One region of the Streptosporangium sp. NPDC005286 genome, then DNA from elsewhere that is predicted to be linked to it. Evidence: predicted binding sites of a transcription regulator. Region 1 holds the regulator's gene; each other region holds the start of a gene.
The links. Region 1 encodes HrcA, which represses chaperone genes, less so after heat shock. Its sites were predicted from a motif close to TTGGCACTCTCNNNNNGAGAGTGCCAA; they were not measured.

Region 1 (9,604 bases):
GGCGGCCGGGTCGGGGCCTCGGAGAGCGGTCTGGCCCAGGACGAGAGGGCCGACCTGGAGCACCACGGCTCTTCCGATCAGGCGCTCTACGCCTACGCGCGGGAGGACTATGACTGGTGGCAGGCCGAGCTGGGCCGGGAGCTGCGCGACGGCATGTTCGGGGAGAACCTCACGACAGCGGGGCTCGACGTCAACGGGGCCAGGATCGGGGAGCGCTGGCGGATGGGCACGGTTCTGGCCGAGGTGACCGGACCGAGGGTGCCGTGCTCGGTGTTCCGCGGCTGGATCGGGGAGCAGGGCTGGCTCAAGAGCTTCACCCGGGCCGGGCGGGTCGGCGCCTACCTGCGGGTGGTCGAGCCGGGCGAGCTGGGCCGGGGCGACACCGTCGAGATCGTCTCGCGCCCCGAGGGCAGCGTCACGGTCACCGAGTCCTTCCGCGCCTACCACGGTGACAGAGACTTGCTGCGCCGCCTGCTCGCCCACCCGGGCCACCCGGAGAAGTGGGACAGGGTCGCCGAGCGGGTGCTGGGCCGCGAGCGCGGTTAGGCGTCCGGGGACGAACGTGCGGGCGGGGCCGCAGGTGACCCAGATTCTGCGGCCCCGCCCGGTATGAGAGGGTCGCTCAGCGCAGGATTCTGTAGAGCGCCGAGGTGAGCGACGCCGAGGTGTCGTCCTGGTCGATGGACCACATCATCGAGCCGCCGAGGCCCTTCAGGCGGATGTAGGCCGCCTTCTGGGCCAGCGAGGCCGGGTCGTCGTAGGACCAGAACTCGTTGCCGTCGTAGAGCCACACGGTTCCGGTCAGCAGGTCGCGGTAGCGCTTGCCCGGCTTGTTCACCAGGATCTTGTAGTCCTCGCTGCCGGCGGCGAAGGTGCCCGGCGCGGGACCGGTGGCGGTGCCGTACAGGCCGTTCCTGCCGCCGGTGACGCCGGTCCAGCCCTGACCGTACGCGGGCACGCCCACCACGATCTTCTTGGCCGGGGCGCCACGCGTGAGGTAGTCGCGGACCGTCTGATCCACGCTGTACTTCACCGGGTTGGGGTCGCGCCGGTCGTTGAACAGGTTGCCGTTGTGGCCGGTGACGTTCTCCCACGAGCCGTGCAGGTCATAGCCCTGGACCGTGGCGAAGGTGAGCTGCTTGAAGACGTCGCGGACCTCGAAGCCCGCGTCGATCTTCGCGGCGGCGGCGGGCAGGAAGGCGGTCAGCTCGGTGCGCCGGTCGAACTCGTTCATCTGGCGGCGCAGTTCGGTGACGAACAGGGTGAAGTTCCGCTTGTCCTCGGGACGGATGACGTTGCCCTCGTTGCCGGAGGAGCCCGGCCACTCCCAGTCGAGGTCGATGCCGTCGAACACGCCCGCTCCGGTGCCGGGGGCGGTGCCGGGCAGGTTGCCCCTGAGCCACAGATCGATGCAGGAGGAGGCCAGCCTGGCGCGTCCGGAGGGGGTCAGCACCGCGTCGGAGAAGTACTTCGAGCCGGTCCAGCCGCCGAGGGAGATCAGCGTCTTGAGGCCGGGGTGCTTGGCCTTGAGCTTCTTCAGCTGGTTCAGGTTGCCGTTCAGCGCCTGGCCCTCGGCGTCGCCGACGCCGTCCACGCTCTGCTCGGCGGCCACCGGGCGTTGCCAGTCGGCCCACGGGTCGGCGGAGTAGCAGTCGCCCTCGGCGTTGACGAAGCCGAAGGCGTAGTTGATGTGAGTCAGCTTGGCGGCGGCGCCACTGCTCTCCATGTCCTTGACGTGGTAGTCGCGGCCGTAGACGCCCCACTGGATGAAGTAGGCGACCCGCTTGAAGCGGTCACCGTTTCCTGAGGGGGTCTGGGCCTGGGCCGGGGCCGGTAAGGCCACTGCCGCGAGACCTGCGGCGAGGGCTGCCGCGATCATGTTCCGGAGGAGTCTCTGCACGGGCTTCTCCACTGCTCGGAATAGTAACTTATAGGAAACTTTCCTTTAAGTTTTCCCGGATCGTAGACCTGTGCGATCCGGCCGTCAACGGCCCGCGGTGGTTTGACCGGTGGACGGCCGGCGGCGGGCGTTCCACAGCCGGGGCGACGTCCCGGGCATCGCGTGGGGAGCGGCAGACTTGGGGCGTGCCATCCACACTTCCCGACGGGGATCCCGTACCCGCCTCGGGCGAACTCCCCGAGAGCGCGCTCGCCGGACTCGGCGAGCGGCCCTTCGGCTTCTACGTCCACGTGCCCTTCTGCGTGACCCGGTGCGGTTACTGCGACTTCAACACCTACACGGCCTCGGAACTCGGTCCCGGCGCCGCGCAGCGGGACTACGCGGACACCGCCGTCGACGAGGTGCGGCGGGCGCGGGCCAACCTCGGCGCCGCGCGCCTCCCGGTCGAGACCGTGTTCTTCGGCGGGGGCACCCCGACCCTGCTACCGGCCGGGGACCTGGTACGGATCCTGGGGGCGATCGAGGAGGAGTTCGGGCTCGCTCCCGGCGCCGAGGTGACCACCGAGGCCAACCCCGAGTCGGTGGACCCCGCCTACCTGGCGGAGCTTCGCGAGGGTGGGTTCAACCGGATGAGCTTCGGGATGCAGAGTGCCCGTGAGCACGTGCTCGCGGTGCTGGACCGTCGCCACACCCCCGGCCGCCCGGCGCGGGCCGTACGGGAGGCGAGGCAGGCGGGGTTCGAGCACGTCAACCTTGACCTGATCTACAGCACGCCGGGGGAGAGCGACGACGACTGGCGCGCTTCGCTGGCCGCGGCGATCGAGGCGGGACCCGACCATGTCTCCGCGTACTCGCTGATCGTCGAGGACGGGACGAGGCTGGCCGCCAGGATCAGGCGGGGCGAGCTCCCGATGCCCGACGACGACGTGGCCGCCGACCGTTACCTGATCGCCGACGCCATGCTGGCCGAGGCGGGGTTCGAGTGGTACGAGGTGTCCAACTGGGCGACCTCCGAGGCCGGGCGATGCCGGCACAACCTGCTCTACTGGACCGGCGGAGACTGGTGGGGCGTCGGTCCGGGGGCGCACAGCCACGTCGGCGGCACCCGCTGGTGGAACGTCAAGCACCCCGCCGCCTACGCCCGGCGACTGGCCGCGGGCACCTCGCCCGCCCAGGCGCGAGAGGTGCTGGGGGCCGGGGACAGGGCGGTGGAGCGGTTGATGCTGGAGCTGCGGCTCGCCCAGGGCTTCCCGCTCGGGGAGCTCGACCGCCCCCGGGTGGTCGCCCGCGCGCTGGCCGACGGCCTGCTGGAGACGGAGCCGTTCAAGGCGGGCCGGGCGGTGCTCACCCTGCGCGGCCGCCTGCTGGCCGACGCCCTGGTCCGCGACCTCACCTGAGTTCCGGCCCCGGTCAGCTGACGAAGCGGATGCTCATCGGATAGCGGTGGTTCTCCCCCCGGTTGGCCGCCACCGCGGCGATGACCATCATGATGATCGACCCGATCCAGACGAGGAACATCAGCACGAAGCCGATGAGCACGAACACCAGGACCATGCAGACGAAATAGGCGATCATCACCGTGAGCTGGAAGTTGAGGGCCTCGGCGGCCTGGTCCCGCACGTAGGGTGACTCGTCCTTCTTGGCGAGGTAGAGCACCAGCGGGCCGACGAAGCTGGTCAGCAGGCCCAGCAGGTGGGCGAGCATCGCCATGGTGGTGTCGTCACTGCCGGGCCGCGGGCCGTAGGTCCCCGGCGGCGCCTGGTAGCCGTAACCCACCGGCCGGCCGTACCCGCCGTACTGGGCGTATCCATCCTGGTAGCCGTAACCGCTCGGGTCGTACGGGGGGGAGGGGTAGCCCTGGCCCGGTTGTCCGTGGCCCTGGCCCGGCGGCGGGACGCTCTGGCCGGGCATGGTGCGGCCCGGTGTCGTGTGGGCCGGTGTCGTGTGGCCCGGCATGGTGCGGCCCGGTGTCGTGTGGCCCGGCGTCGTGTGGCCGGGCGGAGGATCGCCGATGCGCCGCTCCGTCCGGTCCTCGCCCGGTGAATCCCCAAGGTTCTCGCTCATGGCCCCTCCTGTTGGGTTGACGGCCTAGCCATCCTCGCCGGGAACCGTGACGAAGTCGATCAGCTCTTCGACCGGACCGAGCAGCTCGGGCTCCAGATCGGCATATGTCGTAACCGATCCGAGGATGCGGCGCCACGCGTCGCCGGGTTCCGTCTTCCAGCCCAGCGCGGCGATGACGCCCTCCTTCCAGGGCACGCCGCGCGGCACCGACGGCCAGGAGGAGATCTTGAGCGTGTGCGGCTTGACCGCCTGCCAGACGTCCACGAACGGGTGCCCGACGATTAGCACGTGCGGGGAGGAGATCCGCGCGGCGATCCGGCTCTCCTTGGAACCGGGGACCAGGTGGTCGACGAGCACACCCAGGCGGCGGCCAGGGCCCGGTCGGAACTCCTCGACGATGGCGGGCAGGTGATCGACCCCCTCCAGATACTCCACGACCACACCCTCGACCCTCAGGTCGTGGCCCCAGACCTTCTCCACGAGCGCGGCGTCGTGCACGCCCTCCACGTATATCCGGCTCTCCCTGGCCACCTGGGCCCGCAGGCCCTCCACCGCGATGGAGCCCGACGCGCTCCGCCTGGGGCCATGTGGTGCGGCGGCCGGGCGCACGAGCGTCACCGCCTTGCCCTCCAGGAGGAAGGCGGCGGGCTCCAGTGGGAAGACCCGCCGGCGGCCGAAGCGGTCCTCCAGGGTGACGGCCTCCTTGTCGCAGGCCACCACGGCGCCGCAGAAGCCGCCGTCGGCGTCCTCGACGACCAGATCGAGTTCGGCGGGAACCTGGGGAATCCCCCCTCTGCGGGGGCGCCGCCAGTCTCCCGCCAGAACGTCACGCTCGTACATCACCGACCGCCCACCGTCTCTCGCAAAGGATCACGTGGGACGCTAGCAAACGCCACGGTCACCTGCCGTAGGGTCCCGGCGCTCCCCACTGCCCCGCCGACGCGGCGGCCCTGCGCTTGCGGGCGTTGCCCCGCTTCACCAATACGACGATCGTCACGATGATGGCCAGCAGGATCCCGATGCCGGGCACCGCGAACAGGGCGACCACCCCGCCGACCAGTGATCCGGCGGTGAGTTCCCGGCCCACGCCGAACGTGGTGCCCTCCACGGGGTCGGCGGTACAGGTGACCTGGTAGTCGCCTGCCTGCTCCACGCCGATCTGCAGGCCCATCTCCCAGACGACGCCATCGGAGCCCGACACGGTCTGCTGGACGAGCGGCTTCTGCAGGCTGGGCGTGCCGGTGCCGCCGGTCAGCGTGCACTCGAAATTGGTGGGTCCACTGGTGGAGACATAAATGGCGGGCTTGTCGGCCGGGTCGAGCGTGACCGTCGTGTTTTCGCCGGGGGCGAACGTCTTCGTCGGCGCCGCGCTGGTGACCGCGCCCAGCACGCCACCGGCGAAGCCGCCGATGCCGACGATGATGCTGACCAGGGCGAGCAGCCATACCCCGACGATCCATCCGATACCGGGCTTGATCTTCCCGGTGGGGGGCGGGCTCTGCGGGGCGCCGTAGCCGGGAGGTGCGTAACCGTAGGAGGGGCCGTTCTGGTGGGGCTGCTGACCATACGGCTGCTGGGGGGAGCCGTAACCGGGGCCGCGGGAGGCGTCGCCCGGAAAAGAACCAAAATCATTGGACATGTACGAATTGTGACGGGAACCGGTTGAAGCGCGATAGCAGTTGACTTGCCAATGGCTTGGCGTCATCATCCGCACCTCTTGCTTATCGCGCCTTCCGCACGGGGGCCGTACACTTGGCACTCGGGAACACAGAGTGCCAGACCTCGTGTTTCCCATCTGAACGCAGGCAGGGAGGTGACCACGTTGGTCGACGACCGGAAGCTCGCCGTGCTTCGCGCCATCGTCGAGGACTACGTGTCCACCAACGAGCCGGTGGGTTCCAAGGCTCTCGCGGATCGGCACAGTCTGGGGGTGTCCCCGGCGACGATCCGTAACGACATGGCGGTGCTGGAGGAGCAGGGCTACATCGCCCAGCCCCACACCAGCGCCGGCCGGGTGCCCACGGACAAGGGCTACCGGCTCTTCGTTGACCGGCTCTCGCAGGTGAAACCCCTGTCGAGCGCGGAGCGCAAGGCCATCGAGAGCTTTCTCGCGGGTGCGGTGGACATCGACGACGTCGTCATGCGAACGGTGCGGCTGCTTGCCCAGCTCACCCGGCAGGTCGCCGTGGTGCAGTACCCGACGCTGACCAACTCGACGGTCCGGCACGTCGAGCTGGTGCCGCTGAGCGAGCGCCGGCTGATGTTCGTGCTCATCACCAACACCGGCCGGGTGGAGCAGCGCGTGGTCGAGCTGCCCGACGTCGTGGACGAGCAGCGGGTGGCCCATCTGCGAGCGGTCCTCAACACCTCCCTCGACGGCTGCGGGCTCACCGGCGTTCCCGACAAGGTCGCCGACCTGCCGGAGCGGCTGCCCGCCGAGGACCGGCCGCTCGCGGCCACGATCCTGTCCGTGCTGCTGGAGTCCCTGGTGGACAGGCACGATGAAAAGATCGTTTTTGCCGGGGCCGCCAACCTCGCGGGAGCCGACTTCACGGTCGGGCTCCGCGATGTGCTGGAGGCGCTGGAAGAGCAGGTCGTGCTCATGCGACTGCTCGGTGAGACCTCCGACCTGTCGGCGCTGACCGTGCGGATCGGCTCGGAGAACCCCTACACCGGACTCCAGGGCACGTCGATCGTCGCCGCCGGATACGGTTCTGGGGACAAGCAACTGGCCCGGCTAGGTGTGCTGGGCCCAACGCGGATGGACTATCCGGTCACGATGGGCGCGGTGCGCGCGGTGGCACGCTACGTCAGCCAGATCCTGGCTGCATCATAAGAGGTCAACGAAAAGTGGCTAAGAGCGACTACTACGGCACCCTCGGGGTGCGCCGTGACGCCAGTGCGGAAGAGATCAAGAAGGCGTACCGACGTCTGGCGCGCGAACTGCATCCTGACGTCAACCCCGACCCCGAGACTCAGGAGCGCTTCAAGGAGATCACCCAGGCCTACGAGGTCCTGTCCGACTCCAGCAAGCGGCAGATGTACGACATGGGGGCCGACCCGTTCGCCTCGGGCGGTGCGGGGGCCGGAGGCTTCGGTGCCGGTTTCCCGTTCAGCGACATCATGGACGCCTTCTTCGGCGCGGCCGGTGGCGGCGGCGGTCGCGGCCCCCGCTCGCGTGCCCGTCGCGGACGCAACGCCACCATCCGGGTCGAGCTCGACCTGCGCGAGTCGGGCTTCGGCACGACCCGTGAGCTGGTCGTCGACACCGCGGTGGTCTGCGAGGTCTGCACGGGTTCGGGCGCCGCCGCAGGCACCCACCCCGACACCTGTGACATGTGTCATGGCCGGGGCGAGGTCTCCCAGGTCACCCGCTCCTTCCTCGGCCAGGTCATGACCTCACGGCCCTGTCCCCAGTGCGGCGGCTTCGGGTCGATCATCCGCCACCCCTGCCAGGAGTGCTCCGGCGACGGCCGGGTCCGTACCCGGCGGACCATCAAGGTCCGCATCCCGGCCGGGGTGGAGGACGGCACCCACATCCAGCTCGCCGGAGAGGGTGAGATCGGCCCAGGTGGCGGCCCGCCCGGCGACCTGTTCCTGGAGATCGTCGAGCGCCCCCACGAGATCTTCGAGCGGCGCGGCGACGACCTGCACTGCACGGTGCAGATCCCGATGACCGCGGCCGCGCTCGGCACCATCCTGACCATGGAGACGCTCGACGGAGCCGAGGAGCTGGACATCCGTCCCGGTACGCAGTCGGGGCAGACGATCCCGCTCTACGGCCGCGGTGTGCAGCGCCTGAACGAGACCGGCCGCGGCGATCTGCTGATCCATGTGAACGTGGAGACCCCCTCCCGTCTCGATACGGCACAGGAGGAGCTGCTGAGGGAGCTCGCCAAGCTCCGCGGCGAGGAGCGCCCGCCCGGCAAGTTCGCCCCCGGGCAGCAGAGTTTCTTCTCCCGGCTGCGGGACGCCTTCAATGGCCGCTGACCCGGACCGCTCCCGCTCACGCCCCGACGGCTCATGACCGTTCCGGTCTTCCTGGCCGAACCCGCCGACCTGGCCAGGCCGGAGTTCGTCTTCGGCGGCCCCGAAGGGCGCCACGCGGCGGCCGTACGGCGGCTGCGGGCCGGGGAGCGGCTTGACCTGACGGACGGGGCGGGCTCCGTCGCCGAGTGCGTGGTGATCGAGGCGGGCAAGGATTCGCTCCGGGTCCAGGTACTGCGCCGTCACGAGGTGCCCGTGCCGTCCCCGCGTCTGGTCGTGGTCCAGGGGCTGCCCAAGGGCGATCGGGGCGAGCTGGCCGTGGAGATGATGACCGAGGCGGGGGTGGACGTGATCGTCCCCTGGGCCGCGGCCAGGTGTGTCACCCAGTGGAAGGGCGAGCGCGCGGCCAAGGCGCTGGCCCGCTGGCGCTCCACGGCGCGTGAGGCGGGCAAGCAGTCACGTCGCTTCCGCCTGCCCGAGGTGACCGAGCTCGCCTCCACCGCCGGGGTCGCCGCCCTGCTGTCGGCGGCGGCGCTCGGCGTCGTGCTGCACGAGGAGGCCGCCTCCCCGCTGTCCGGCCTGCCGCTCCCCGCGGGCGGCGACATCGTCGTGGTGGTCGGCCCGGAGGGCGGGGTGTCGCAGGAGGAGATCGCCGTCTTCCGCGAGGCCAAGGCGGTGCCGGCGCTGCTCGGGCCGACGGTGCTGCGTACCTCGACGGCCGGGGTCGTCGCGGCGGCGGTGCTCCAGGCACGCAGCGGCCGCTGGTGATCCCCGGCCGGCGGTCCTGAGCCCCGCGCCCGGTGCCTTCCGCCTACCGCGTCGGGCACCGTGGCACGCCGCGGCTCCCTCCTTCGCCCCGCGGGACTCCTCCGCCTCGGGAGAGGCCGTCTGACCGATCCTCGGCACGCCGGGATCCGCCGGACAGGGTCTAGCTGCTGACCGGGGTCGGCGCGGGGATGCTCGCCTCCGTCGGCATCGGGGGCGACGCGTCATCGGATGGCCCGCACTCATTGGCCGAGCACGGGCTCTCCGAGGGAGCCGGCGGTCTCGTCTTCGTCGGCGCGGGGGTCGCCTCGGCCTCCTCGCACTGCTTGGAGATCCCGCTGGGGTCGACCGGCGGTTCGTCGAGGGGGGTGGGGCAGGTGGGCGTCGGCGTCGGCCTGGGAGCCGGCGGTGCCGGGGTCGCCTTGGAGGTCGGCCTCGTGCTGGGCGTCGTGCTCCTGGACGGCGTGGGCGTCGGCGGGAGCGTGCCGTTGCCCGCCTCCGACTTGCCGACGGCGGGGGGCTGGGCGGGGCCGGACGACGGCTGGGACGGAGCCGGGGGCCTTGAGGTGGCTGATCCGTCCGGCGGGGGAGTGGACTCGGTGAAGTTGACCGTGCCGGTGCTCACCTGGGGGATCACCTGTTCGCGGAACTGGGGGACCACCATGACGATGGTCGCCGCGACGAGGAGCGCACCGGCGACGGAGGCTCCGGTCCGCCACCACGTCAGCCAGCGGAGCCCACGTCGCTCGATACGGGCGCGAATTATCTCCAGCCCGTCAGGGGAGGGAACGACCGAGTTCGCCTCCGCGCTGAGCGCACGGCGGAGCAGCTCGCCGTACTCATCCGGGGAGTCGGTCATGACAGTTGCTCCAGTGAGGTTCGTAGGGC
Region 2 (9,604 bases), on a different contig from region 1:
TGACCGCCCAGGCCCTCGCGACGTCACTGGGCGTCCCGGCGTACGGCGTGTGCACGCTCGACGCGCTCGCCTACGGCAGCGGGCTGACCGAGCCGTTCCTGGTGGCCACCGACGCCCGGCGCAAGGAGGTGTTCTGGGGGCACTACCAGGAGATGCGCACCCGGCTGTCCGGCCCCGCGGTGGACCGGCCCCAGGACCTGCCGGGGGAGCTCCCGCTGGTCGGCGCGGGCGCGCGGATGTACGCCGAGGTCGTCGGGGCCTCCCGGCTGCTGGACGCGCCGGAGTATCCCCACGCGGGCGCGCTGGCGGCACTGGCCGCCGAGCAACTCGGCGAGCCGGGCGTCCACGCGGTCGTCGAGAGCGGCACCCACCCAGTGCTCGGCCTGCCCCACCCGATCTATCTGCGCCGTCCCGACGCCCGGGTGCCCTCGGCGCCCAAGAAGGTCTCCGCATGACGACGGTGCTCCGTCAGATGACCTTCGACGACCTGCCCGCGGTCATGGAGATCGAGCGCAGGACCTTTCCCGCCGACGCCTGGAGCGAGGGCATGCTCCGCGGCGAACTCGACGACCAGCCGAGGACCAGGCACTACGTGGTGGCCCTGGCCGAGGACGCGATCGTCGGCTACGCGGGCCTCGCCGCGGCGGGGGACCAGGCCGACGTGCAGACCATCGCGGTCCTGGCCGAGTGGCGCCGGAACGGCATCGGCGGTGCCCTGCTGACCGAGCTGCTGACCGAGGCCGAGCGCAGGGGCGCGGTCTCGGTCTTCCTTGAGGTGCGCGCCGACAACCCGGGCGCGCAGGCGGTCTATGACAGGTTCGGGTTCGAGCGGATCGGCATGCGCCTCCGCTACTACGATGACGGCACCGACGCGATCATGATGAGAAAGGATCTCCATGCGTGACGAACCGGTGGTCCTGGGCATCGAGACCTCCTGTGACGAGACGGGAGTGGGAATCGTCCGGGGGCACACCATGCTGGCCAACGCCATCGCCTCCAGCGTCGAGCAGCACGCCCGTTTCGGCGGGGTGGTGCCCGAGGTCGCCTCCAGGGCGCACCTGGAGGCGATGACCCCGACCGTCGAGCGGGCACTGGAACGGGCGGGCCTGCGCCTCGCGGACATCGACGCGATCGCGGTCACCGCCGGGCCGGGTCTGTCCGGCGCGCTGCTCGTCGGCGTCGCCGCCGCCAAGGCGTACTCGCTGGGTCTGGGCGTGCCGCTGTACGGCGTCAACCACCTGGCGGCCCACGTCGCGGTGGACCAGCTGGAGCACGGAGCCCTGCCCAAGCCGTGTATCGCCATGCTGGTCTCCGGCGGGCACTCGTCCCTGCTGCTGGTGCCCGATGTCGCGAGGGACGTCATCTCGCTGGGGTCCACCGTGGACGACGCCGCGGGCGAGGCGTTCGACAAGGTGGCCAGGGTGCTCGGCCTGCCCTTCCCCGGCGGGCCGCACATCGACAGGGTGGCCCGCGACGGCTCCGGCGCGGCCATCGCGTTCCCGCGCGGCAAGTACGACGACGGGACGCTCGACTTCTCCTTCTCCGGCCTGAAGACCGCCGTGGCCCGGTGGGTGGAGGCCAGGGAGAAGACGGGTGAGTCGATCCACGTGCCCGACGTGGCGGCGTCCTTCCAGGAGGCCGTCGTCGACGTGCTGACCCGCAAGGCCCTGCGTGCGTGTGCCAAGTACGGTGTCGGTGACCTGCTGATCGGCGGCGGGGTGGCGGCCAACTCCCGGCTGAGGGCGATGGCGCAGGAGCGCTGCGAGGCGGCCGGGGTCCGGCTCCGGGTGCCCAGTCCCGGGCTGTGCACGGACAACGGTGCCATGGTGGCGGCGCTGGGCTCCGATCTGGTGGCGGCAGGTGTCGAGCCGTCGCCGCTGGACATTCCCGCCGACTCCTCGCTGCCCGTCACCACGGTCCACGTGTAGCGGGCTCACGGCCGTCGCGGGGCTCCGCCCCGGGCCGCCGCGCCCCCGTGGGCGGCGGCTCTCCGGGCTCTTCGAGGCGCTGTGGTGCCGCTCCTACGCGGAGTGCAGGGCCAGCACCGGGTAGTCGGTGTAGCCGCGGTGGTCGCCGCCGAAGGCCGAGCTGAAGTCGGCCTGGTTGAGCTCGGCGCCGAGGCGGAGGCGGACCGGCAGGTCGGGATTGGCCAGGAACGACGCGCCCAGCGAGACCAGGTCGGCGCCGCGCTCCAGCGAGTGCGAGACCCTGGCGGCCGGGTCGCCTATCGACGCGTCGTTGACGATGAGGGTGTTCGGCCAGGACTTGCGGATCTCCAGGCTGAGGTCGTCCGAACCGTTCACCCCCAGGTGCAGGTAGGCCAGGTCGAGCCCGGCGAGCTCGGAGACCAGTGCCGGGTAGACCTCGTGCCGGTCCTCCTCGACCAGGTCCCCGGCGCCGTTGCCGGGTGAGATCCGAATGCCGACCTTGGACGAGCCGATCCGGTCGGCGACCGCCCGCGCGGTCTCCACGCCGAAGCGGATCCTGTTGTCCACCGAGCCGCCGAAGCGGTCCTCGCGCAGGTTGGCGTTCTGCGACAGGAACTGGTGGATGAGATAGCCGTTGGCGCCGTGCAGCTCGACCCCGTCGAAGCCCGCGTCCACGGCGCGGGCGGCGGCGTCCGCGAAGTCCTGGATGGTGGTCTCCGCCTCGGCGGTCGTCAGCTCCCGGGGCGCGGGGTAGTCCTGCAGGCCGTTGGGTGTGAAGATCTGACCCGCCGGTCGTACGACGGACGGCCCGATGGGCAGCGCGCCGGTGTTGTCGGGGTGGCCGATCCGGCCGGAGTGCATGATCTGGGCGAAGATCCTGCCGCCCGCCGCGTGGACGGCGTCGGTGACCTCCCGCCACCCCGCCACCTGCTCGTCGGTGTGCAGGCCCGGGGTGTTCATGTACCCCTTTCCGGCCTGGCTGGGTTGCACCCCCTCGGTGATGATCAGGCCCGCGGAGGCGCGCTGGGCGTAGTAGAGGGCGGTCAGCGACGAGGGGATCCCGTCGACGTAGGACCGCGAGCGGGTCATGGGTGCCATGACCAGGCGGTTGGGCAGCTGGAGGCCGGCCAGCGTGAACGGTGAGAACGGCATGACGATTCCCTTCTTGGCTGGCCAACTTGGCTAGCCAATAAGCAGTTCTACAACTTGGTCGGCCAACATGCAAGCGGTAGTCTCGGAGGGGACGGAAGGACCTGAACATGGCGGAGCCGCTGTTCGACGAGGGATGCGAAGCGACCAAGGGGTGCGGCGAGTACGACGCCGACCTCAACTGCCTGATGGCCTACGCCGCCCGAGGCCACCGGGTCCTGCTCGCCAGCCTTCTCGGGGAGATCGACCTCTACCCGGGCCAGGAGCGCGTGCTGGGCGCCCTGTGGGACAACGGCCCCCAGTCGCAGAACGCGCTGGCGAGGATCGTCGGCATCGACGTGTCCACCATGACCAAGACCCTGCAGCGCCTGGAGCGCAGCGGCTTCGTCAGCCGCAGGCCAGACCTGGCCAATCGGCGGATCAGCATCGTCGAGATCACGCCCAGGGGGCACGCGCTCCGCCCCGAGGTGGACCGGGTCCTCACCGAGATGCACCGCCGGATGACCCGGGGGCTGACGGAGGAGCAGACGGAGGAGCTGACGTCCCTGCTCGGCGTGGTCAGGGGCAACCTGTGCCGCGAGGCGGGTGCGCGGGACCCGGCCGGGGACCAGGCCCTCGACGCCGCTCGGACCGGCTGACGGCACCGGTACGGGATCGGCAAGGAGCGGACCCGGACCGGTCAGGGCGTGTGGGAGTCCCGCGCACGGGCCCCTGCCTGGGAGGGCTCCGGTCAGTCCCTGGTGGGGCGGAGCAGTGCCTCGGCCAGGGCCAGCATGGTCTCCTCCAGGGCGCCCAGCCGGCGGGTGAGGTCCGCGTGCGCGGGCTCCACGGTCTCGCTCAGGGCGTCGGAGAGCTGGTCGCGGTCGGGCTGGGCGCGGAGCATCTCGGTCAGCGGTGCCAGCGCGGCCTCGGCCCGGATGACGCGCTCGTCCAGGGAGTCGAAGCGCTCGCGCTGCTCGTCGGTCTGGGCGCCGATGAGCGCGCTGACGCCGATACCGACGCCGAGGACGGAGGGCAGCGCCTCAAGGCGCTCGTCCAGGCTCTCCAGGCGCTCACCGGACTTCTCCGCCCGGCCGTCCAGGGTGGACAGGCGGGAGTCGATGACGTCCATCCGGCCGGTGAGGCGGCCCTCGATGTCGTCGAGGCGCTCGTCGAGGGTGTCGAAACGGCCACCCGCCGCCATGCGATGGCCGTTCAGCCGGTCGACGCGGCTCTCCACGGCGGCGGCGCGCTCGTCGATCCTGGGCACCACCAGATCGACCCCGGCCCCCACCCGCTCGACCCTGCCGTTGACCTGCTCGACGGCGGCGAGCACCCGGTCGGCGGCCGTGCCGACCGCCTGCTGGACGCTCGCGGACAGGCCGAGCATCCCCGCCTCGATGCGCCCGGCGCGCTGGGAGAGGTCGGCCAGCGCCCTGTCCAGGCGGCCGAACCGGTGCGCCGCGATGCCCATGTCGGCCTGGAGCCGGCCGAGGTGCTCGGCCAGCTGCCGCACCTGCTCGTCGATGCCCTGGGTGCCGTCGGAGATCGCCCGGAGGCGGGTGAGCGCCTCGTCCACGCTCTCGCCCACGGTGCCGAGATCGGTCCACAGGCTCGGCAGCTCGCCGAGGGGGGTGACCCGGTCGCGGACGGCGTCGACCCGCCTGCCGAAGGACTCGACCCGCTCGCCGACGGCGTCGACATGGTCGCGGACCGCCTCGACGTGCTGGGCCAGGCCCTCGGCCCAGGAGGGCGGGCGGGCGGCGATGTCGTCCAGGCGCCCGTTGACGGACTCGAGCGTGCCGTTCAGCCCGCCGATCTCGCGCTCCCTGACCTCGCGCAGCAGCCACTCCATGCCCTCCAGGCGCTGCCGGATCTCGTCGAGCACGGCACCCTGGGTCCGCTGCTCGTAGACGTGGTCCTGGGCCGCCCGGGCGAGGAGCTCACGCATCCGGTCGGAGATGGCGGTCTGGCTGCCCGCCTGGAGCAGGGCGTGGTCAGAGTGATCCACCGAGAGCTCCTTCGCTCGCCGACGCTCAGCCGCGCGGTTGGATTGGGTCGGTTCTGCCGATGAATGGGATGAAATCGGAGGCGAGAGAGAACTCCCGCCCGGCAACCTTAGCCTCTGGATCAAGGTTTTCCAGGGGCGAGGTTAAAAGACAGGAATTGTCGGCTTGCTGGAATAATCGACCATTTTGGCTGGTCAGCTGGGGCTGCATATGAAAGCAAATGGCCTGTCACCTATTCGGGTGAGAATGACCGTCGCGGATTCACCTCCGGGCAGCCGGAGGTCTTTCCTGAGACGGTCGACATCCACCGCGGAGCCACGTTTCTTGATCGTCACATTGCCGGCCCCGCGCTCGCGGAGCGCCGCCCGCAGCCGCTTGAGCGAGAACGGCAGCGTCTCGTGGACCTCGTACCGCGACGCCCACGGCGTCGGCGCCGCGACGTCGCCGGTGATGTAGGCGATCTGCGGGTCGAGCAGGCGCCCGCCGACCGACGCGGCGATCTCGGCGACCAGGTGGGCGCGGATCGCCGCGCCGTCAGGCTCGTAGATGTAGCGGCCCGCCGGGCCGGTGCCGGGATCGCCGAGGGTGGGGTCGGGCGTCATCGTGGCGCCCGACGGCAGGATCGTGGCCCTGCGTGCCGTCTCGCCCGCCAGTGTGCCGCACCAGATCACGGCCTCCTTGACGTCGCCCCGGTAGGAGACCCATTCGGCCTCCGCCCCGGCGGGGACGAACTCGTACGGGATCCCGGGGGCGACCTTCAGGCAGGCGGCCCCGGCCCTGGCCACCATCTCCAGTACGGCGGGCCAGGCGGGCGAGTAGGCCATCGGGTCGAAGGTCCTGCCCCGCGCGGTACGGCGCGCGGGGTCGGCGAACAGGACGTCGAAGGCGGCCGGGTCCAGGGTGGAGGCGTCGGCGGCGCGGACCGAGACCCGGTCGCCGAAGCCCAGGGCGGCGGCGTTGGCCGCCGCGATCGCGGCGGTGAGCGGATCGGCGTCGACCGCCTCGACGACGCATCCGGCCCTGGCCAGGGCGAGGAGGTCTCCGCCGATACCGCAGCAGACGTCGGCGACCCGGGAACCCGCGGGGACGCGTCGCGCCCGGTGGTCGGCCACCTCGCGGCGGGTGGCCTGCTCCAGGCCGGGCCGGGTGAAGTACATGAGATCGGCGTCGGCGCCGAACTTCTCCCTCGCGCGCAGCCTGAGTTCGGCCTGGGTGAGCGCCGCCGAGGTCAGGTCCGCGTCGTAGATCTTTCTTAACCTTGTCACCGCCGCCACCGGGTCGTCGCCGATGGCCTCGGCCGCCGCGCCCAGCGCCTCCTGGCCGCGCGGGGTCAGGAGTTCGCGGAATGCGTCGAGATTCACACCACCCGACGCTACCGCCTTCACCGTGGGGCTTCGCGAGGGGCTTCCACCTGGTTTGACGTTCGCCCGAAGCGCAGACGGGCGCTCCGTGTTGACTGTCAAGCCCTCCTTGCATACTGTTCCGTATTGGCACTCTCCCGGTGAGAGTGCCAAATACATGCGACGAGGCAGGTCTGACACCCGCGACGGCAGACCGCTGGTCGCCTCTTCTAGATCATTCAAATCTGAAGGGGAGGTCCGACGTGACGACCGCCACCAAGGTTCCCGTTAAGCCGCTTGGCGACCGCATTGTGGTCCAGCCGCTTGAGGCCGAGCAGACCACCGCTTCCGGTCTGGTCATCCCGGACACCGCCAAGGAGAAGCCGCAGGAGGGCAAGGTCCTCGCGGTGGGTCCGGGCAACTGGGACGACGAGGGCGAGAAGCGGATTCCGCTCGACGTCAAGGAGGGCGACGTGGTCCTCTACAGCAAGTACGGCGGCACCGAGGTGAAGTACAACGGCGAGGAGTACCTCGTGCTCTCCGCCCGTGACGTGCTCGCCATCATCGAGAAGTAGTTCTCGCTTCACAAAGATGACGTATCGAGCCCCGGGTCGCGAGAGCGCCCGGGGCTTTGATGCGCCGACGTACTTATAGAGAGGACTGTCATGCCGAAGATCCTGTCGTTCGAGGAGGACGCGCGCCGAGCTCTCGAGCGCGGCGTGAACGCTCTCGCGGACGCGGTCAAGGTGACGCTGGGCCCGCGTGGCCGCAATGTCGTCATCGACAAGAAGTTCGGTGCGCCGACCATCACCAACGACGGTGTCACCATCGCCCGCGAGGTCGAGCTTGAGGCGCCGTACGAGAACCTTGGCGCGCAGCTGGCCAAGGAAGTGGCGACCAAGACCAACGACGTCGCCGGTGACGGCACCACCACCGCGACCGTCCTGGCCCAGGCCATGGTCCGCGAGGGCCTGCGCAACGTGGCCGCCGGTGCCCAGCCGCTCTCCCTCAAGCGCGGCATCGACATCGCGGCCAAGACCGTCAGCGACAGGCTGATCGAGTCGGCCCGCCCGGTCGAGGACAAGAAGGAGATCGCGAATGTGGCGACGATCTCCGCGCAGGACGCCAAGATCGGCGAGCTGATCGCCGAGGCGTTCGACAAGGTGGGCAAGGACGGTGTCATCACCGTCGAAGAGTCCAACAGCATGGGCCTGGAGCTCGAGTTCACCGAGGGTCTCCAGTTCGACAAGGGCTACCTGTCGCCCTACATGGTGACCGACCAGGAGCGCATGGAGGCGGTCCTGGAGGACCCCTACATCCTGATCACCCAGAACAAGATCTCCTCTGTCGCCGACTTCCTGCCGCTGCTCGAGAAGATCGCGCAGACGAAGAGGGCCCTGCTGGTCATCGCCGAGGACGTCGAGGGCGAGGCCCTCGCGGTTCTCGTCACGAACAAGATCCGTGGCACCTTCACCTCCGTCGCCGTCAAGGCGCCGGGCTTCGGTGACCGCCGCAAGGCCATGCTGCAGGACATCGCCATCCTCACCGGTGGCCAGGTGGTCAGCGAGGAGATCGGCCTCAAGCTGGAGCACGTCGGCCTGGAGGTGCTGGGCACCGCCCGGCGCGTCGTCATCACCAAGGACTCCACCACCGTCGTCGACGGTGCCGGCGAGGCCTCGGCGATCGCCGACCGGGTCAAGGAGATCAAGCTCGCCATCGAGCAGTCCGACTCCGACTGGGACCGTGAGAAGCTCCAGGAGCGTCTCGCCAAGCTCTCCGGCGGTGTCTGCGTGCTGAAGGTCGGCGCGGCCACCGAGGTGGAGCTGAAGGAGAAGAAGCACCGCCTGGAGGACGCCATCTCGGCGACCCGGGCGGCGATCGAGGAGGGCATCGTCTCCGGCGGTGGCTCCGCGCTCGTGCACGTCTCCAAGGTCCTCGACGACCTGGGCCTGACCGGCGACGAGGCGACCGGTGTCGCCATCGTCCGCAAGGCGCTCGTCGAGCCGGCCCGCTGGATCGCGGAGAACGCCGGCCTCGAAGGCTACGTGGTGACCTTCAAGGTCGCCGACCTGCCCGTCGGCCACGGCCTCAACGCCGCCACCGGCGAGTACGGCGACCTGATCGCCCAGGGTGTCATCGACCCGGTCAAGGTCACCCGCTCGGCCGTCCAGAACGCGGCCTCCATCGCCGGCATGCTGCTGACGACCGAGGCGCTCGTGGTGGACAAGCCCGAGGAGGAGGCTCCGGCCGCCGCCGGTCAGGGCCACGGCCACGGCCACGGTCACTGATCTCACCGGTTCCGAACGGCTCGCGTCTCCCCGGAGGCGCGAGCCGTTCGCGTTTTGCGGTAAACCAAATGTGCCCGCACCGCGTCATGGCGCGTCACTCGTAAGGGCAAACGCGGTTCCTCCGAATAGTCGATGTATTTGGCAATCGAATGAAATATTTGCACATAGCGTAGTCGTCGTGGTCACTGTGTGATTACGCACCGTTATCGCCGCCTCAATGTGACCAATCCGTAGCCGTTTGCCATGACGACAGGCACTATCAGGGCGGGCATCATGCCTAACGTGACCGAGGGATGCGTCGCCGACGCCAAAAATGGGGTGAGGCTTGCGACGAGGTCCGAAGGGGGCGTCCATAGGGACGATCTCAAGGATCTGACGAGCCTCGCCGTTCAGGGGGATCGCACCGCGATCGAATCTCTGATCGCGCAACTGCGGCCGATGGTCGTCCGTTATTGCCGTGGTCGTCTGGGCCGGGTTTCCGGTCAGTATCACATCGCGGACGACGTGGCCCAGGAAGTATGTATCGCGGTGCTGTCCGCGCTGCCCCGTTACCGTGACATGGGGCGCCCGTTCGCGTCCTTCGTCTTCGGCATCGCGTCGCACAAGGTGGCCGACGCGCTGCGCAGCTCCGTACGGTCCGCCGTGCCCACCCAGGACCTTCCTGACGGGCCCGACGAGGGGCCGGGGCCCGAGGAGACCGTGGTGCGCTACATCGAGGCCGAACACGCACGACGGCTGCTGTCGAGGCTGCCGGACAACCAGCGCGAGCTTCTCATGCTCCGAGTGGTGTCGGGCCTTTCCGCCGAGGAGACCGGTAATGTACTCGGCATGTCACCAGGTGCGGTCCGGGTCGCCCAGCACAGGGCGCTGGCCCGGCTACGAGCGATGGCGGAGCTGGAGTCGATAGCTTG
Region 3 (9,604 bases), on a different contig from region 1:
CTCCCCCGTCACCGGGTCGCGCCCGGCGGACAGGCCGCCGCGCTCGACACCGCGGATGCCCCCCTCCACGTAGAGCGCGGCCGCCAGGGTCTGTCCGGGAAACTCCTCCCTGGGCAGGAGCGGCAGCACCGCCAGCGCGTCGATACAGACGCAGTGCCCGCCGATCGGCCGAACCACCGGCACACCGGCGGCGAGAAGCCGATGCCCGAGATACTCGACCTGGCCGACCCTGGCCCGGATGCTGCTCTCCTCCACCGACTCCTCGATGCCACGGGCCACGGCCTCCATGTCCCGCCCGGCCATGCCGCCGTAGGTGTGCAACCCCTCGTAGAGCAGGGCGAGGCTGCGCGCCCGCTCGGCCAGCTCGCCGTCGCGCAGGCCGATCCAGCCGCCGATGTTGGCGAAGCTGTCCTTCTTCGAAGACATCACCGCGCCGTCGGTGAACGAGCACATGGCAAGCAGAATCTCAGCGATCGACCTGTCACCCCAGCCTGCCTCCCGCTGCTTGACGAACCAGGCGTTCTCCACCGCCCGTGCCGCGTCGAACATGATGGGAATTCCATGCCGCCCGGTCAGCTCACGGACCGCGGCGAGGTTGGCCATGCTGATCGGCTGGCCTCCGGCCATGTTGACAGTCGCGGCCAGGGAGACGTAAGGGATCGCGTCGCCGTACTCACCGATCACCGCCGCCAGCTTGGCAAGGTCGACGTCGCCCTTGAACGGGTGGTCAGAGGACGGGTCGTGCGCCTCGTCGATCACCACGTCGTGGAAGGTCGCGCCGTTGAGCTCCTGGTGAGCGCGGGTGCTGGGGAAGAACATGTTGCCGGGGATGTGACTGCCCGGTCTGATCAGGCACCGGCTCACGATGTTCTCCCCTCCCCGGCCCTGGTGGACGGGGATGACGTGTTCGTAGCCGTAGTAGGTGCGGACGGCCCGCTCCAGCACGTAGAAGCTGCGCGCGCCCGCGTACGCCTCGTCGCCGGTCATGAGCGCGGCCCACTGCCGGTCGGACATCGCGTTCGTCCCCGAGTCGGTGAACAGGTCGATGTAGACGTCCTCGGAGCGGAGCAGGCACGGATTCCAGCCCGCCTGCCTGATCGCCTGCTCCCGGTAGGGCCGACTGGTCTGCCTGATCGGCTCTACCGACTTGATCTTCCACGGCTCCGCCGGGTACTCGATCGCATGGTCGTTCATCTCTCTCCTTCTCAACCCGTCGTCACTCAGACCGCGAGGCCCGGTTCCCTCCAGCGCCTGCCGTCACCGGACGGAACCAGTCCACCGGGGAACATGGGCGGCTCGTCACCCATCGCCTCGCCGAGCATTCCGCGCAACTGGAGCTGTGCGCTCTCGGCCATGACCTCGGAGATGACGCCCACCTCGTGCATCCCGGTGACGTCGCCGATGTCATCGGTCCGGGTGGATGCCTCCGCCATCGCCCTGGCCATGCCGGAGAAGTCACCGGAGACCACGCCGCCGACCAGGTCGACGAACGCCTCCGCGGCCGCTCCCCGGTGCTCGGCCACCTTCCTTGCCTGCCAGAAGTACGACTCCTCATCGGTGTGCGTCTGGTAGAACGCCACCAGGAAGTCGCGGAACAGTGCGAACTCGTGCCGGTAGCGGTCCTCGAACTCGCGGAAGCAACGCTCCTCGTCCAGGGTCCCGGCGAGCACGCTGTTGACGGACCGGGCCGCCAGCATCGCGCTGTACGTCGACAGGTGCACGCCCGAGGAGAAGACGGGGTCGATGAAGCAGGCGGCGTCGCCGACCAGTACCAGCCCCGGCGACCACAACGCGGTCCGGTCGTAGGAGTAGTCCTTACGCACCCGCAGCTCGTCGTACGGCTTCGAGGACGACCGCTTGGCTCCGCTCAGATAGCTCTTGATCAACGGGCATTCGTCGATCAGCGCGGCCAGCGCCGCCTCCGGATCGCCCTGTACCCTGTCCGCCGCCTCTCGCCTCACCACCGCGCCGACGCTGGTCAGCGTTTCGCTGAGCGGGATGTACCAGAACCAGCCGCTGTCGAACGCGACGCAGAGGATGTTGCCGGAGTTGGGCGGTGGCATCCTGCGGCCGTTCTCGAAGTAGCCGAACAGCGCGAGGTTACGGAAGAACGGGGAGTACTCCCGCTTCCCGCCCACCTCGTCGTGAAGCCTGCTACCGGAGCCGGAGGCGTCGACGACGAACCCGGCGGTGGCCTCGCGGGCGGTGCCCTCGGGGTCCACGTAACGGACGCCGCAGACCCTGCCGTCGCCGTCGCGCAGCACGCCGGTCACGCGGTGTTCCTGCCGCACGTCCACGCCGAGCCGTACCGCGTTCTGGAGCAGGATCGTGTCGAACCTCGTCCGCTCGACCTGAAGGGCGTAGGAGGTCGGGCCCGCCATCCGCCGGGACAGCGCGAACGAGAACGTCCAGGGCTCCGGGTTGGCCCCCCACTTGAAGGTGCCGCCGCGTTTTGGTGTGAAACCCGCCCGCAGGATCTCGTCTCGCACGCCCAGCATCGCGCAGATGCCGTGAACCGTGGAGGGCAGCAGGGACTCACCGATCTGGTAGCGGGGGAAAGTCTCCTTCTCCAGAAGCAGGACTCGGTGCCCATCGAGCGCGATCAACGACGCGGCCGTGGATCCACCGGGTCCACCCCCCACGACGATGACGTCAAAGTCGTCGGTCATGAAGCCTCTTCCGGGACGTTGGGCCGGATGCCGGATGTGATGTGGGCAAGGGTGGCGAGCTGGGGGATCGTGGGGAACCGCAGCACGTCGCGGATCGTGCAGTGGATTCCGGCCGCCCGCAGCCGGGCGGCGAGTTCGGCCGCCAGGAGGCTGTCGCCTCCGGCGTCGAAGAAGTTGTCGCGGATGTCGGCCCGCTCCACTGGGAGCACCTCGCACCAGACCGCCGCGATCAGCTCCTCGACCGGCGTGCGCGGCGGTACCGAGGACGTGGTCTCCACTCGCCGGAGGACGGAGCGGTCGACCTTGCCGTTCGCGTTCAACGGCAAGGCGTCCAGCACGGTGATCGTGGCGGGCACCAGGTAGTCGGGCAGCTCCGCCCGCAGCGTCTCGGCCATGGTCCCCCGCGCGTCCGTGTCCGTGAGAACGACGTAGGCGGCGAGGCGGAGGGCGCCTTCGGGCCCCTCGGGGACGACGGCCGCCTGCCGCACTCCCGGCTGGGCCAGCAGGAACCGCTCGACCTCGCCCGGCTCGACCCGGTGTCCACGGATCTTGACCTGATCGTCCAGGCGGCCGAGGAACTCCAGAAGACCACCGGGGAGCAGCCGGCAGAGGTCTCCGGTCCGGTACCACCGTTCGCGGCCCTCCTCTGGGAACCGCTCCGCGGTGAGCCCTGCCTGGTTCAGGTAGCCGGTCGCCACGCAGGCCCCGCTGATCTGGAGCTCGCCCGGCTCTCCCTCCGGGACGGACTCGCCGTCCTCGCCGACGAGGCGGGCCCGGATGTTCGCGATCGGCCGCCCGATGACCGGGGAGTCGTGCTCGTCCAACCGGCAGGCGGTGGCGAACACCGTGCACTCGGTGGGACCGTACAGGTTGACGGCCGTCATCCCGTCCACCCGGGACAGCCGGGACCACAGCGTTCCGCTGATCGCCTCCCCGCCCATCAGCAGCAGCTCCGGCCGTGTCCCGGGGACGAGCAGCCCCGCCTTCACCATGGCCTCGACGAGCGTGGGAACGGCCTCCACCACGGTCAGTCTCCGCTCCCGGATGAACCGGACATAGCCCTCTGGGTCCTTGCGCACGTCGTCCGGGACCAGATGCAGCTCGTGCCCGCCCGCCATCCACAGCAGCGGGTTCCACGACGCGTCGAACACGAGCGGCAGGCCGTACGCGACCCGGTGGCGGTCGCCGCGCCCAAAGTAGCGGGCCTCCAGCTCGTAGTAGAGATTGACCAGGCTGTGGTCGGCGACGACGACGCCCTTCGGCCGTCCCGTGGAGCCGGAGGTGTAGATGACATAGGCGGCCGAGCTCGCGGGCGACGGCGCGGGCGGCGCGGGGTCATGGACACACAGGTCGGCCTGCCACCGGTCCCGGGGCAGGTCCACCCGACGGGTCCCGGGCGGCAGCGAGATCGTGAGCTCCGGCGCGTCAGTCAGGAGCAGCCCCGGGCGAGCGTCCTCCAGGATCGCCCCAAGCCGGGTCGCGGGCGCGTCGACAGCGACCGGGACGTACACGCATCCGGCCTTCGACACAGCCAGCGGCACGATGACGGCGAGCACCGATCTGGTCATCGCGCACGCGACCGCGGTACCGGGCGCGACGCCGAAACCTGGACCGGCACCGGAAGCCGAGGCCGGGCCGGAACCCGTGGCGCCGGGGCCGGGCGCCCGGAGCAGGTGGGCCAGCCGGTTGGCCCAAGTGTCGAGCTCCTGGAAGGTCCAGGAGCGGCCGTCCGCGACCAACGCGGTCAGATCCGGCGTGCGCCGAGCGCACCGCTGGAAGACGTCCGCCCAGGTGATGTCCGGCAGCGGGCGGGTGTCGCCGATCAGATCGCGCCTACTCATGAAGCCGACTCGTACGCACTCGCGAGACCTCGCGTGCGGCCATCTCCGCCGATCTCGACGTGGCGGTCCCCGGCGATGGGTTCCTTGCCCGCCTGGCGCTCCGCTGAGGAACAGCCCGGTCGCCGGTCCTTCATCGCCGGTTCATTCGCTGCTGGGGGGCTATGGGGATCATCCTTGTGAAAGCCGCCCGAACCGGCGTCGACCCCTGACATACCGACATCTACCTGTCTCCCCTTGTACGTTTGCCCGGCAAGTGGTCAGACGAACGTAGGCCCGCGCCCTGCGGGCGGGCGTCACCCAAGAGGTTGATGCTCTGTCAGCTAGGAAGAGGACAAACGGTCCCTCGCGAATCCACCAAACGGCATGGCCGATTTATCTTGATTGCTTACTTCCGCCCGCCTGACAGTCGTCCCTGGAACGAACGATCCAAGATCCGCGGCCTTTCCCGACGGGGCCAGGCTCATGGCCGTCCAGACGCGCCCGGACGCGGCCCGCTCCGTGAGGAAGTGGCCACGACCTGGCGCGCCTTCGCCCCGCCACCAGCGGAAGGCGCCCCGGCCCTTGAAGGCCGGGGCGCCTTAGCATAGACGATCTAGCGCTGGGCCTCGATCATCCAGTGGTGCTTCTCCAGGTCCTGAGTGATCTCGATCAGGAGGTCCTGGGTCACCAGGTCGGGCTTCTCGGTGGTGGCGATCCGCTCGCGCATCCGGCGGATGATGGACCCGAGAATGTCCGTCATGGCGGCGACGACCTTGCCGTCGTTGATGTAACCCGCCTCCAGCTGCGGCACCTCGGTGTGGTTCGCGACCGTGGTGGACCGGCCGTCGGGGTTGCATCCGACGGCCACCGCGCGCTCGGCGACGGTGTCCGCGTGCTTCCTGGCAGACGAGACGATCTTGTCGAGTTGCAGGTGCAGTGTGCGGAAGTTATGGCCGATCACGTTCCAGTGGGCCTGCTTGGTCAGGAGCGACAGGTCGAGCAGGTCGATGAGCGCGCCCTGGAGCGCCTGGCCGACGACCTTCTTGTCTTCTGGCTTGAGTGGACTGGTGATCGAGGACATGGAATTTTCCCCCTGTTTCGAGCTCGGTTTCCCGTTTGCTACGGAATGTCCGTACCCATCTATCCGCATCCCTATCCAGCCTCTTACATTGACAGTGTCATGATGACAGTGTCACTATCGACATATGGAATGGACCATCGGTGAACTGGCTGAGCGGGCGTCCGCGGCGCTGGCCCCCACCGCCCAGCTCAACGGGCGGGTCAGGGACGTGCCCAACGAGCGGCTCATCCGGTGGTACGCCACGATCGGCCTACTCGATCCCCCCCTGGCCCGACGCGGCCGGGTGGCCCTGTACGGCAGGCGCCACCTGCTCCAGCTCATCGCGGTCAAGCGGCGCCAGGCCGACGGCCGGACCATCGCCGAGATCCAGGCCGAGCTGACCGGAGCCACCGACCAGACCCTGGAGTCGATCGCCCGCATCCCCGAGCGGTCGCCGGAGCACGCCATCGAGACGATCTCCCCCAGGACGGCACGCCCGCGCTTCTGGGCCGAGCCGTCCTCGGTCCCGGCGGAGACCGGCCTCACACCACCGCAGAAACCCGCGCCACCACCGAAACCTGCCCCCTCCAGCACCCCGCCCCTTCCGGCCTCGTCCGGCGGGGCCACGCTTCCACCCGGCCAGGCCGCGTCCCACCCGGCACCCTCCGGCCAAGCCTCACCCGATCAGGCCGCGCACGGCTCGGCCCCGTCCCACCGGCCCACGCCCCGGGCGGGCGTACCCGCAGTGGCCCCCCATCCGGCCGTGGAAACCCGGCCACCCGCCGTGATCGTGCACGGCGTACGCCTGACGGACGGCGTGACGCTGCTGCTCGACGGCGGCGGCGGACGCACCCCCTCACCCGACGACCTCGCCGAGATCGCCGCCGCGTCGCGGGAGCTCCTGTCGCTCCTGCGCGAACGCGGCCTCACACCTCCGGAAGGAACGCAACCATGATTACCTCGATCGCAACACTGTCGCCGGAGGAGTGCTCGCCCGTCCCGGACGCCGGGCTGGGGACGCTCACCACCGAGCGCGGCAACCTGCCGCTGGAGAGCGTGGACGTGACCGCCGCCGTGACCGGCCTGCTGGCCGACATCGAGGTGGTCCAGGGCTTCCACAACCCGCACGACGTGGCACTGGAGGCGACGTACGTCTTCCCGCTGCCCGACCGCGCCGCCGTGACCGCCTTCAGGATGGAGGCCGACGGGCGGGTCATCGAGGGCGTGCTCAAGGAGCGCGGCCAGGCCAGGGCCGACTACGACCAGGCGATCGCCCAGGGCAAGCGGGCCGCGATCGCCGAGGAGGACCGCCCCGACGTCTTCACCATCAGGGTCGGCAACATCGTGCCCGGCGAGCGGGTCACCGTCCATCTCACGCTGAACCAGCCGCTCCCGTACGAGGACGGCGCGGCCACCTTCCGCTTCCCGCTGGTCGTCGCCCCCCGCTACATCCCCGGCACCCCGCTGGACGGCGAGCGGGCGGGCGACGGGTGGACCCCGGACACCGACGCGGTCCCCGACGCCTCCCGGATCACCCCGCCGGTGCTGCTGCCCGGCTTCCCCAACCCGGTACGGCTCTCGCTGGCCGTCTCCGTCGACCCGGCGGGGCTGGAGTTGCGCGAGATCCGCTCCAGCCTGCACGTGGTTCTCCAGGAGGGCGGCACGATCCGCCTCCAGCCGGGCGAGCGGCTGGACCGCGACTTCATCCTGCGTCTGGCCACAGGCGCCTCCACCTCCCTGGCGCTGGCCCCCGACGACGAGAACGGCGAGGGCACGTTCACGCTGACCGTCGTCCCCGAGGCGGCACCCGCCGGAGCGAGGGCCAAGGACGTGGTGCTGGTGCTCGACCGCTCGGGCAGCATGACCGGCTGGAAGATGGTGGCCGCCCGGCGCGCCGCCGCCCGCATCGTCGACACGCTCACCTCGCGCGACCGGTTCGCGGTGCTCTCCTTCGACACCGTCGTGGAGCAGCCGGACGGGCTCGGCGAGGGGCTCTGTACGGCGTCCGACCGCAACCGCTACCGGGCCGTGGAGCATCTGGCCAGGCTGGAGGCGCGCGGCGGCACCGAGATGCTGGCCCCGCTTGAGCAGGCCGCCGCGCTGCTCGCCGACTCCGCCAGGGACCGGGTGCTGGTGCTGGTCACCGACGGGCAGGTGGGCAACGAGGACCAGATCCTGAAGCGGACCGGATCCCGGCTGGCCGGTGTGCGGGTGCACACGGTCGGCATCGACAGGGCGGTCAACGCCGGGTTCCTGGGCAGGCTCGCCGGGCTGGGCGGGGGCCGGTGCGAGCTGGTCGAGTCCGAGGACCGGCTTGACGAGGCGATGGAGCACATCCACCGCAGGATCGGCGCCCCGCTGGTCACCGACCTGGCCCTACACTCCGACGGGCTCGACCTGATCACCGAGACGGTCGGCCACGTCGGCTCGATCTACCCCGGCGTCCCGCTCACCGTCCTCGGCCGCTACCGGGGCGCCGCCACCGGGGCGCTGACCGTACGGGGCCTGGACGCCGCGGGCCTGCCGTGGGAGCGGCGGGTCGCCTCGACGACGGTGGACACCCCGGCGCTACGGGCGATCTGGGCGCGGGGGCGGCTGCGGACCCTGGAGGACCGCTACGCGATCGGCGACCGGTCGCTGGAGGCCGAGATCGTGGAGACCTCGCTCAGGTACGGGGTGCTCTGCCGGTTCACCGCCTTCGTCGCGGTCGACACGCAGGTGGTCGCCGAGGGCGGTCCCGGGCACCGGGTGATCCAGCCGGTGGAGCTGCCCAGCGGCTGGGAGAGCCCCGTCGTCGCGGCGGCGCCGATGATGCTGACCTCGATGGCCGCCGACGCGAGCGCGGCCCCGAGCCCGCCCATGGGACCGCCCGGGATAGCCGCTCCCGGCGCCATGCCGAAGTTCGCGGCGAGCGCGATCGGCGGCGGCCTGCCGCAGGAGGCGGCGGCCGGCGGCTTCGACGACCGCGCCCGGATGCTGCCCCGCCCGGCACCGGCCCCCGAGCCGCAGGGCAGCCCGCAGCAGCCGCCGAGGGAGCTGCTCGCCGAGGAGCTGAAGCGGCTGCGCGCCGCGGCGTCCCTGCCCGCCGCCGAACGGCTGCGCGTGCTGGAGGACCTGGGAAGCCGCCTCGCGGCCCTGGTGGTCTACCTCGGCGGCCACCCGGAGCTGGCGGCCCTGGCCGAGGAGCTGCGGGCCGGTGGGGACGTGGACGCCCTGTGGCAGCGGGCCGTGGAGGTGCTGGAGGCCCTGGTGGGCACCGGCGGGCGCCGCCCGTTCTGGAAGCGATGATCTCCTCCGGGCCCGGACGGACCACCGGACGACCGGGCCCGGAGAAGGTGTCCGCCGAGTTCCGTCGCCCGTGGCGTTCTCCGGCGCGGGACACCCGGGTCCGCGACTCCCGGCATTGCGGGCATGGCCCGGCGGGGCCGGTACGGGACAGCGGGCTCCCCGGCCTCGCGGCTCCACATAAAGTAGCGGAATGGTGATTCTGGACGGCGGCCTGGCCACCCATTTGGAGGAGCTGGGCGCGGACCTGCGAGACGACCTCTGGTCGGCGAAGCTCCTGCTGGAGAACCCCTCCGTGATCCGGCAGGCGCATCTCGACTACTTCACCGCCGGTGCCGAGGTGGCGATAACGGCGAGTTATCAGGCGAGCATACCGGCGTTCCTGCGGCGGGGACTGAGCGCCGCCGAGGCCGAGGATCTGATCCTGCTCTCCGTGCACCTCGCCGCCCAGGCCAGGGACACCCACGGCTCCGGCACCGTGGCCGCCAGCGTCGGGCCGTACGGCGCCTACCTGGCCAACGGCGCCGAGTACACCGGAAAGTACGACCTCGACGAGGACGGCCTGACCGACTGGCACCGCGACCGCTGGCACATCCTGGCCGACAGCGAGGCCGACCTGCTGGCCTGCGAGACCATCCCCTCCTACCCCGAGGCGAGGGCACTCCGGCGGCTGCTGGCCGAGACGCCGGGGATGCGGGCGTGGGTGAGCTTCTCCTGCCGCGACGGCGAGCACATCAACGACGGCACCCCGCTGCGGACCGCGGCCCGCC

Region 2: the regulator HrcA is predicted to act here: its motif matches at 6,553-6,579, upstream of groES (co-chaperone GroES).
Region 3: the regulator HrcA is predicted to act here: its motif matches at 5,659-5,685, upstream of ABZU75_RS05175 (DNA starvation/stationary phase protection protein).

What each region holds. Positions count from the first base shown of each region.
Region 1 is NZ_JBEXGU010000005.1:91,655-101,258, forward strand. Features, by position in the region: gene ABZU75_RS03655 (MOSC domain-containing protein) at 1-546, shown strand, start outside; gene ABZU75_RS03660 (glycoside hydrolase family 18 protein) at 623-1,900, opposite strand; gene hemW (radical SAM family heme chaperone HemW) at 2,086-3,297, shown strand; gene ABZU75_RS03670 (DUF4870 domain-containing protein) at 3,311-3,964, opposite strand; gene ABZU75_RS03675 (DUF3097 domain-containing protein) at 3,989-4,804, opposite strand; gene ABZU75_RS03680 (hypothetical protein) at 4,863-5,603, opposite strand; gene hrcA (heat-inducible transcriptional repressor HrcA) at 5,787-6,800, shown strand; gene dnaJ (molecular chaperone DnaJ) at 6,815-7,954, shown strand; gene ABZU75_RS03695 (16S rRNA (uracil(1498)-N(3))-methyltransferase) at 7,988-8,719, shown strand; gene ABZU75_RS03700 (hypothetical protein) at 8,880-9,575, opposite strand; gene ABZU75_RS03705 (SigE family RNA polymerase sigma factor) at 9,572-9,604, opposite strand, start outside.
Region 2 is NZ_JBEXGU010000019.1:59,627-69,230, forward strand. Features, by position in the region: gene tsaB (tRNA (adenosine(37)-N6)-threonylcarbamoyltransferase complex dimerization subunit type 1 TsaB) at 1-455, shown strand, start outside; gene rimI (ribosomal protein S18-alanine N-acetyltransferase) at 452-904, shown strand; gene tsaD (tRNA (adenosine(37)-N6)-threonylcarbamoyltransferase complex transferase subunit TsaD) at 897-1,928, shown strand; gene ABZU75_RS10325 (alkene reductase) at 2,022-3,080, opposite strand; gene ABZU75_RS10330 (MarR family transcriptional regulator) at 3,188-3,715, shown strand; gene ABZU75_RS10335 (hypothetical protein) at 3,808-5,067, opposite strand; gene ABZU75_RS10340 (class I SAM-dependent methyltransferase) at 5,260-6,426, opposite strand; gene groES (co-chaperone GroES) at 6,669-6,980, shown strand; gene groL (chaperonin GroEL) at 7,071-8,693, shown strand; gene ABZU75_RS10355 (sigma-70 family RNA polymerase sigma factor) at 8,967-9,604, shown strand, end outside.
Region 3 is NZ_JBEXGU010000008.1:40,418-50,021, reverse strand. Features, by position in the region: gene ABZU75_RS05190 (tryptophanase) at 1-1,194, opposite strand, end outside; gene ABZU75_RS05185 (tryptophan 7-halogenase) at 1,221-2,669, opposite strand; gene ABZU75_RS05180 (amino acid adenylation domain-containing protein) at 2,666-4,510, opposite strand; gene ABZU75_RS05175 (DNA starvation/stationary phase protection protein) at 5,103-5,570, opposite strand; gene ABZU75_RS05170 (MerR family transcriptional regulator) at 5,695-6,504, shown strand; gene ABZU75_RS05165 (VIT domain-containing protein) at 6,501-8,837, shown strand; gene mmuM (homocysteine S-methyltransferase) at 9,028-9,604, shown strand, end outside.